DNA from 4 places in the Paenibacillus sp. FSL R10-2771 genome. Region 1 is predicted to be linked to each of the others. Evidence: riboswitches for the same ligand, from Rfam matches in the RefSeq annotation. Region 1 holds a riboswitch; each other region holds the start of a gene.
The links. A riboswitch is a leader RNA that binds a small molecule or an ion and turns the genes downstream of it on or off. The one in region 1 is predicted to bind thiamine pyrophosphate.
Positions count from the first base shown of each region.

Region 1 (2,198 bases):
CGCAGGTACAGGACCAGCAGCCCGGAATTGAAAGCGAGATGAACCCGCTTCCGGAGTTTGAAACCTCAGCTTACAAGGCAGCAGGCAAGCTGCTGGGCAAGGCCGCACTCATTACCGGAGGGGACAGTGGAATCGGTCGTGCGGTTGCCGTTCATTTTGCCAAAGAAGGCGCAGATGTAGTGATATCCTATCTGAATGAGCATGAAGATGCGGAAGAAACCAAGCGCCAGGTGGAGCAGGAGGGGCGGAAGTGTATTCTGATCTCCGGTGATATCGGGGTTGAGGCCTTCTGTCAGGATCTGATTAATAAAACCATTGAGGGACTCGGCAAGCTGGACATCCTGATTAACAATGCGGCAGAGCAGCATCCGCAGGAGACCATTGAGGACATTACCGCCGAGCAGCTGGAGCGGACGTTCCGGACGAATATATTCTCCATGTTCTATCTGACCAAGGCAGCGATGCCCCATCTCAAAAAAGGCTCCACGATCATCAACACTACGTCTATCACGGCGTACCGCGGCAGCCCGCAGCTGCTGGACTATTCGTCCACCAAAGGAGCAATTCTCAGCTTCACCCGCTCCCTGTCGATGAATCTCGCAGACAAAGGCATCCGCGTGAACGCGGTAGCACCGGGACCGATCTGGACGCCGCTGATTCCGTCTACGTTTGACGCGAAGAAGGTCAGTGAATTCGGCGGCACCCAGCCGATGAAGCGTCCGGGACAGCCTGAAGAGCTGGCACCGGCTTATGTATATCTGGCCTCCGACGATTCCTCTTATGTGAGCGGTCAGGTCATGCATGTTAACGGCGGCGAGATCGTTAACGGCTGACCATTGGCACTGCTTTGTAAGCCGGATAAGTTTATACTGGTTTAAAGAATCAAACGTTCAACAGATGAAAAGTCAGCCGGAAGGCTGGCTTTTTTGCCGCTTAAACCCGCTGGACTTAATAATTGAATCTATTAAAGAATAGCTCTTACAGGAATAATATGCTAATATACAAACTGCAAGAACAATAGAATATGAACGATCACTAGGGGTGCCGCAAGGCTGAGACGGACATATCTGTTCGGACCCTTTGAACCTGATCTGGTTTATACCAGCGTAGGGAAGTGGAGAATGAATAATGCAGCGGGGGTAACGGATTACCCGGTATTCCTGCTTATATTCCGGACTGCTTCCTGATACAGGGGGCGGTCTTTTTGTATTTTCCGGAATGCCGTATAGAAGGGAAGGTGAAGGTGCTGAAAGAAATCCATTTGATCTCGGACGGGAGGCTGAATCCGGAGCAGCTTGCCGGACTGGCTGCTGCTGTACATACCATGGTGGATTATATCCATCTCCGGGAAAAAGCCCTGTCCGCACTTGAGCTTCTGGCTGCCGCAGAGAGGTTGCTGCAAGCGGGGGTTCCGCCCTCAAAGCTGGTTATTAATGACCGGATTGATGTGGCTCTGGCAGCAGGGGCAGCCGGCGTCCAATTGGCCTGGCACAGCCTGCCGCCTGCCAAGGCGAGCGGTATTGCCCCGGGCCTGCGGCTGGGCAGGTCGGTGCATTCCCCGGAGGAAGCGGCACGCGCCGGACAGCAGGGAGCGGACTTTTGTCTGTATGGACATGTATTTCCCACGGCCTGCAAGCCCGGACAGCAGGAACGGGGCCTGGAGCAGCTGGAAGTGGCTGTCCGCTCCAGCAGTATACCGCTGATTGCTATCGGAGGCATCACACCGGGCAATACCGGAATCGTTCTGTCGAAGGGGGCTGCCGGAATAGCCGTAATGTCCGGGATATGCGGAGCGACGGATCCTGCTGGCGCCGCTGAGGCTTACAGATCATCCGTTCAGGCCGCAGCATATGCTGAAGTCCTGAATGACCCCCATACCGGGCAAAGGAGGTGAACTGGAATGAATTTGACCGTTAACGGACGCAGAGGATGGTATGAAGAGAGCTGCCGGACGCTGGCTGATCTTCTGGCCCGGCCTGAGTGGACCGGGAAGCTGGTTATTGTGGAGCTGAATGGTGAGCTTGCCGGCAGAGAGGTTTATGAAGTTACATTGCTGAATGAAGGTGACCGAGTTGAGCTGGTTCATTTTGTCGGCGGAGGCTAGGTAACTGGTAACTGTGCGTGCGGCAGATGCAAGAATGCCAATACGCCAATACGCAATTAAGATAAAGGCAACGACTTATCACAGGAGGCGATAT
Region 1 covers NZ_JBBOBM010000001.1:4,798,075-4,800,272, reverse strand. The annotation lists gene NSU14_RS20660 (SDR family oxidoreductase) at 1-833, shown strand, start outside; TPP riboswitch at 1,028-1,130, shown strand; gene NSU14_RS20655 (thiamine phosphate synthase) at 1,205-1,894, shown strand; gene thiS (sulfur carrier protein ThiS) at 1,901-2,104, shown strand.

Region 2 (2,198 bases), 2.5 Mb from region 1:
CCCGTGATACGATTCCCGTCATTCTTCCGGCAGTCAGCGGAATATAGCGCTGTAGCACCCCGGCATGAATGGTAAAGTAATCGACCCCCTGCTCCGCCTGCTCAATCAGCGTGTCGCGATAGAGCTCCCAGGTTAAATCCTCGGCTATGCCGTTCACCTTTTCGAGCGCCTGGTATAAGGGCACCGTGCCGACAGGCACAGGAGAATTGCGTATAATCCATTCACGGGTGGTATGAATCTTGGAGCCGGTGGAGAGGTCCATGATGGTGTCGGCCCCCCAGCGGGTTGCCCACCGCATCTTCTCCACTTCCTCTTCAATAGAAGAAGACACCGCAGAATTTCCGATGTTCGCATTGATCTTAACCAGGAAGTTACGGCCAATAATCATCGGCTCGCTCTCGGGATGATTGATGTTGGCCGGAATAATGGCCCGTCCGGCGGCCACCTCATCCCTTACGAATTCCGGCCGGGTATTCTCGCGGATCGCGATATACTCCATTTCCGAAGTAATGATCCCTTGCCGCGCATAATGCAGCTGGGTAACATTGTTGCCCGCATGTGCCCGCAGGGGACTCCGCTGCAGCCCTGGATAAGCCTCTGCGGGCGGCCCGCCCCTGCGGATTCCATTATCCTGCGGCTGCACAGCTCTTCCGGTGTATTCCTCCGAATCGCCACGCTCCGCAATCCAGCATAAACGGTGCGGCGGCAGCCCCCTCCGAATGTCAGCCTCTTGCGCAGCATCGGTGTAAATTCCGCTTGTGTCATAGACACGCAGCGGTTCGTTCTCCTCTTCCCCGGCAACGCCCTCGGTTCTGCTGAGGCTGATCTCCCGCATCGGAACCTGAATATCCGGGCGCGAGCCCTCTACATACACTTTGCGGCTTGCAGGAAATCGGGAAAGGTCCACCTCTTCGTTCTTCATCATTTCTGGCATTCTAATCTCCTCCTCTTCGCTCTATGAGCCAATCAGATAAGATTTCACGCAGCAGACTGAGCCGAAGAATCATGTATAGCACAAGGCATATGAATTCTTGCAAGTCAAAAAGCCGCTCCACCTGGAGCGGCTTTATCAAAGGAACAGCCCAATAAGACTGTATTCAAAAAAAGGTCCGACTCCACTTTCCTACGCTGGTATGATCCAGATCAGGTTCAAGGGTCCGGAAATTCACTTTTCCCGTCTCAGCCTATTCAGGCTCCCCTAGTGGGTATCTTATCTAATTAAATACATTCTACTGGTATAGGATTTTTTTGTAAACCCGTAAATAACAAGAACCTTCTCCGGTTATTTATCGAGCGATTCGCTCCAGTCATGCACCATCGTGCCTTCCAGGAACTTCTCGGCATCCATGGCGGCCATACAGCCGGTTCCGGCTGCCGATATGGCTTGACGGTAACGCGTATCCTGCACGTCGCCGCAAGCGAATACGCCGGGAATATTCGTCTCTGTGGTGCCCGGGTTAACCACTATATAGCCATTGGCATCGGTGTTAATCTGCCCGCCTAAGAAAGCGGTATTCGGTGTATGTCCGATAGCGACAAATACACCATCCGCTTCCACCAGCTCGGTAAGTCCCGTCTCATTGTTAAGGACGGTGATGCCCTTAACTCCGGTATCGCCGACGGTTACCTCAAGCGGCGTGCGGTTCAGTGCCCATGACACCTTGCTGTTGTCGCGTGCGCGGTCCTGCATGATCTTCGAAGCACGCAGCTCCGGACGGCGGTGCACCAGCGTTACGCTGGAAGCAAAGCGGGTCAGGAAGCTGGCTTCCTCCATCGCGGAATCGCCGCCGCCGACCACGACAATCTTTTTGTTACGGAAAAAGAATCCGTCACAGGTCGCACAGGTGCTGACCCCGCGTCCTACATTCTCCTGCTCGCCCGGGATACCCAGGTATCTGGCGGAGGCGCCGGTCGAAATAATGACCGACTCCGCTTCCAGTACACCCATTCCGTCTACAGTCACCTTGAACGGACGCTGAGAGAAGTCAACCGACTCCACCCAGCCATTCTTGAATTCAGCGCCGAAGCGTTCGGCCTGCTTACGCATGTTGTCCATCAGATCAGGACCCAGAATTCCTTCAGGGAAGCCTGGAAAGTTCTCCACTTCTGTCGTCGTTGTCAGCTGTCCTCCCGGCTGCAAGCCTTCAATTACGAGCGGGCTCAGGTTCGCGCGCGCCAGATAAATCGCGGCAGTCAGC
Region 2 covers NZ_JBBOBM010000001.1:7,295,191-7,297,388, forward strand. The annotation lists gene thiC (phosphomethylpyrimidine synthase ThiC) at 1-934, opposite strand, end outside; TPP riboswitch at 1,104-1,210, opposite strand; gene trxB (thioredoxin-disulfide reductase) at 1,283-2,198, opposite strand, start outside.
Region 2: another riboswitch for thiamine pyrophosphate. It lies ahead of thiC (phosphomethylpyrimidine synthase ThiC); the one in region 1 lies ahead of NSU14_RS20655 (thiamine phosphate synthase).

Region 3 (2,198 bases), 2.1 Mb from region 1:
TGAATTACCTCAATCGCAGTGTCCACGTAAGGGATCGAATCCTCATTGTTTGGAGTCTTGGGAATTACCTGAATGCTAAGCAGTGTATTAGCCATTTATTATTCATTCCTCTCATGTAAGTTAGTGTCAGTACTATTCCAACCGGTGTTTATGGGCCTTCCGGCAAAAATTCATTCGTAAATGTACTTGCGGCATCGAGCGGTTTGTCCAGCAGCTTCAGGCCGTACATCCACTCGGCATAATTCTGCCAGATTTCTAGCTTCTGCTCACCCCAGCGGGCGGCATCGTCCTTGTATTTCGGGCTGAGCCATTTCTGGCTGGCCAGCACCAGCTCGGGATCAAGATCAGGCACGGCATCAGACAGGACCGTGGCCGCTTCTTCCGGATGGTCGATCGCGTATTGGTAACCTTTCGACGTAGCTTTGAGGAAAGCCTTCACCACTTCCGGATGCTCGGCGATTTCCTTCTCACTGGTGGTCAGCACCGGTGTGTAGTAATCCAGCTGCGGCGCATAATCCTTCAGGTACAGCATATCCAGCGGCTCGCCGCGCAGCTCGGCTTCGATCCCGGTCCAGGCGTAGAAGATCCAGGCAAAGTCGATATCGCGTTTCACCGCAGTGAAGAAGTCAGCTTCGCCGATATTCACCAATTTCACTTTGGAGACGTCTCCGCCATCGGGGTCCATGATGGCTTTCATAGCTGCTTCTTCCGCTGGAGAGCCCCAGCCTCCGTAGGTTTTGCCTTCGAAGTCTTTCGGCGTCTTAATGTTGCGGTCCTTCGGAGCGGCAAAGCCGGAGGTATTATGCTGAATGATAGCGGCGATGGAGACGAGCGGCACATCCTGCAGGCGGGCCAGGGTGAGCGCCTCCTGTGCACTGATGCCAAACTGGGCTTCACCGGAAGTAACCATGGTGTCAGATCCGGCAGCACCCGGCTGCACGATCTCCACGTCAAGACCTTCCTCCGCGTAATATCCCAGCTCCTTGGCGGTATACAGGCCGGTGTGATTCGTGTTCGGCGTCCAGTCCAGCGCAATCTTAACCGGGGTCAATTCTTTAGGCGCGTCGGTGGTACTGGCGGCTGCGGTTGCTTCAGGTGCAGCGGTGCTGTTCCCGGCGGCAGGTGTGCTGCCTCCGGCATTGCTGCCCGGGTTGACGTTCCCGTTGCCGCATCCGGCCATCACGAGCACAAGCATAGAGCTGAGCAGCAGCGGTAATACTTTTTTGACTCCCATTTCTCTTCTCTCTCCTTCCAGCAATCCCTAGTCTTCCAAAATTCAGAGTAACCCATACCAAAAAGCGCCCCGGAGACCGGGACGCCAGTTACTTGCGCAAGGTGAGTTCAACTTCAGGCCCATGAAGGGGCTCGGGGTTGAATGAAGATTCCTACGCTGGCATTATCCAGATCAGGTATAAGGGTCAGTATCTTGTGGGATACAATCTCAGCCGGCCAATTCCAGCACCCCTGGTTCTATGAAGTTCACGGGTATTGCTATGTTCTTACGGTGTATTATAGACGCCGCTCTTGCGGTTGTCCAGTCTCCCCGTCCTAATCTTCGAGCTTTAGCGGCAGAATCCAGGGGCCTTTGAGCAGGAATAGAGGCTCCGACATTCTAAAACGCAGCGTATCCGCGCCGGGCTCTGCATCCAGAAGAAGAGTCTTCAAGATTCTTGGGAATGTCTCGGTATCCTGCCAGCCGTATGAATATTTGTCCCCAGAACCCGGATAGCGGATGAAGAAATGCGTCAGTGACTTTGCCGCTTCGGGATCAAAATTCATATCCACATCAACGCTGACAGCCGTCCCGCTGCTGCGCTTAATGCGGGTGAATTCTACCGGGTAACCGGCGATCTCAGCGGTAATGTGGAGAGGCGCACTCTCCCCGCTGGCGGGCAGCGGCAGAACGACCTCCCGGGAGAGTGCCTTCCGTTCCGCTATTTCGATGTAAGGGATGACGACCCTGTAAGACTGTTCTTCAGCTGATGCCAATTCCCGGAACGAGAACTCCGACGGGTAGACCATGGTTGAAGGAGGTTCAACCTTCGCTTTGACTCCCTCTGCATTCTCGACATACAGGCCATTCCAGGATACCAGCGGCTCCAGTGAATAAGAATGGACGGCGGAGAACGAATCTGGAAGGGCCGGAACTAATTCAACGCGGACAAGTCCGTCATCCAGACGAACCGGAAAAGCCGTAA
Region 3 covers NZ_JBBOBM010000001.1:6,909,670-6,911,867, reverse strand. The annotation lists gene NSU14_RS29790 (thiamine-binding protein) at 1-95, opposite strand, end outside; gene NSU14_RS29785 (ABC transporter substrate-binding protein) at 149-1,234, opposite strand; TPP riboswitch at 1,366-1,476, opposite strand; gene NSU14_RS29780 (hypothetical protein) at 1,549-2,198, opposite strand, start outside.
Region 3: another riboswitch for thiamine pyrophosphate. It lies ahead of NSU14_RS29785 (ABC transporter substrate-binding protein); the one in region 1 lies ahead of NSU14_RS20655 (thiamine phosphate synthase).

Region 4 (2,198 bases), 1.0 Mb from region 1:
GCCTTGCGGAGAATCTGCCAGCGGTTCGCGCCAAGCGTCAACAACAGCTCGCGGTACTGCTCCGTATTCTTGCCCAGCCCATCGTAGGTGCCGACAACCACCGGGAAGAAGGCGGTCAGGAACACTACGGCAACCTTGCTCCACAAGGTATAGCCGAACCACATGATAAACAGGGGAGAGAGGGCAACCAGCGGAATCGTCTGGCTGATAATCAGCAGCGGATACAGCGCTTTGGCCAGCGGCCTGAACAGATGCATGCCCGTTCCCAGCAGACTGCCGCAGAAGACGGACAGAGCGAAGCCTGTTAGTACCTCAAGCAGCGTTGCAGGCAGGTGAACGCCGAAGAGTAAATGCCTGTCTTCCATCAGAGCAATCCAGATGGCAGTGGGAGCCGGCAGGATGAACGGAGGAATCAGCCCCAGCCGGGACACCGTTTCCCAGACCGCAAGAATCAGCAGCACAAGCAGAATAGCCGGGCTGTACTCCCGCAGCAATCTTCTATAGAAGACGGTTGTCATACAGCTTCAGCTCCAAATCCTGCCGCAGGGCAACAAACTGCGGTTCGTAATTCTGACTATGATGTCTGGGGCGGGGAAGACCGGTGATGAATTCCTGCATACCGCCCCCGGCACCGCCGGTCATCAGATAGATGCGGTCACTAAGCAGAAGCGCTTCTTCAAGGTCATGGGTAATGAACAGCACAGTCTTGTCCAGTCCCGACCATAATTCCAGCAGCCAGCGGTGAAGCTCCCGCTTGGTTATGGCGTCCAGTGCCCCGAACGGCTCGTCCAGCAGGAGCAGCTCATTCCCGGCGGCAATGGTGCGGAGTACCGCAACCCGCTGGCGCATGCCGCCCGACAGCTCATGCGGATACGCAGCCCCCGTATCACCAAGACCGAACTGCTGCAGCATGCTGCGGATCTGAATAACGGCTTCCTCTTTGGAGCCGTTCCGCTTCAGTTCCCAGGGCAGCAGGCAATTGTCCAGTACGGTTCTCCAGGGCAGCAGGAGATCCCGCTGCGGCATATAGCCGACCTGGCCGAGCCGCTCCGAGGCGTTATTAGGCGGTTGCCCATGCAGGGCAACCTCGCCGCTGCCGGGTTCCAGCAGGCCCGCGATAATCTTGAACAGCGTACTTTTGCCGCAGCCGCTGGCACCCACGACGGAGATGAACTCGCCGCGGCGGACCTTCATGGAGATTCCGGAGAAGACCGGAGCCCTTGAAGCTGCGCCGAAAGAATAGGACAGGTTAGCGATGTTGATCATAGGATGGGGAAGCAAGCCTCCTTAGGGAAAAGTGTTTACGCTACGAAAACAAGAAAGACCCATCCATTTCCGGAGGAAATGAATGGGCCTGAAGGTACAGTCAGTTTGCAAAGACGCGGAACCGCTGATACATTCTGCTCCACTTCCCTCCGCTGGTATGATCCAGATCAGGTTCCAAGGGTCCGGAGCTTAAGCTCCGTCTCAGTCGGCCGACTCCCCTAGTGAAATAACAGGTGCTATTGAATTCGTAATTGCTACTTAATATACCATAATTTCCCCGCTTGTAAAGAGCCTGTGCTCAGCGCTTGGAGAGGCCGGTGATGAACAACGCAACAATTCCCCGCGAGATTTCCTCTTTGGAGGAGCCGTTCCGTTTCTGTTCATACAGGTAAAGATCGGGACTAAGTACAGAGATCAGCGCTGTGGCAGCGAAGCGGGGATCGATCCCGATAATCTCTCCATTCGCGGATGCGCGGTGCAGAAGTTCACCCATAATCACTCCGAGCCGCTGGAAAAAAGGATGTTCGAACTGGGTAAGCTGCTTCTTGCCGGTGAATTCGGATTTGATCATGTTCAAGAGCTCCGCATATTGCTCAATGAAACCAACGACCTGCTCAATGCTGCTCTGCAGATGCGCGAGGGCAGCCGTTTCACCAGCGCTGGCAGCAAGCTGCTGTTCCATCCCCGACAGAAACTGCTCGGTGCTGTCCAGCAGCAGGGCCGAACAGATTTCGCCCTTATCAGTGAAGCGGCGGTAGAGCGATCCCTGCCCTATACCGGCCCGTTTGGCGATGCCGTACATACTGACAGCTTCGAGGCCGCTCTCGGTGAACAGCTGGCGGGCCGCCTCGAGAATCCGCTGCATATAAGGATCGGCGGGTTCTTTTGCAGCGATGTCTGTGTTCTCTGTGTTATCTTTGTTCTCTGTGTTC
Region 4 covers NZ_JBBOBM010000001.1:3,782,887-3,785,084, reverse strand. The annotation lists gene NSU14_RS16325 (ABC transporter permease) at 1-518, opposite strand, end outside; gene NSU14_RS16320 (ABC transporter ATP-binding protein) at 499-1,281, opposite strand; TPP riboswitch at 1,394-1,496, opposite strand; gene NSU14_RS16315 (TetR/AcrR family transcriptional regulator) at 1,565-2,198, opposite strand, start outside.
Region 4: another riboswitch for thiamine pyrophosphate. It lies ahead of NSU14_RS16320 (ABC transporter ATP-binding protein); the one in region 1 lies ahead of NSU14_RS20655 (thiamine phosphate synthase).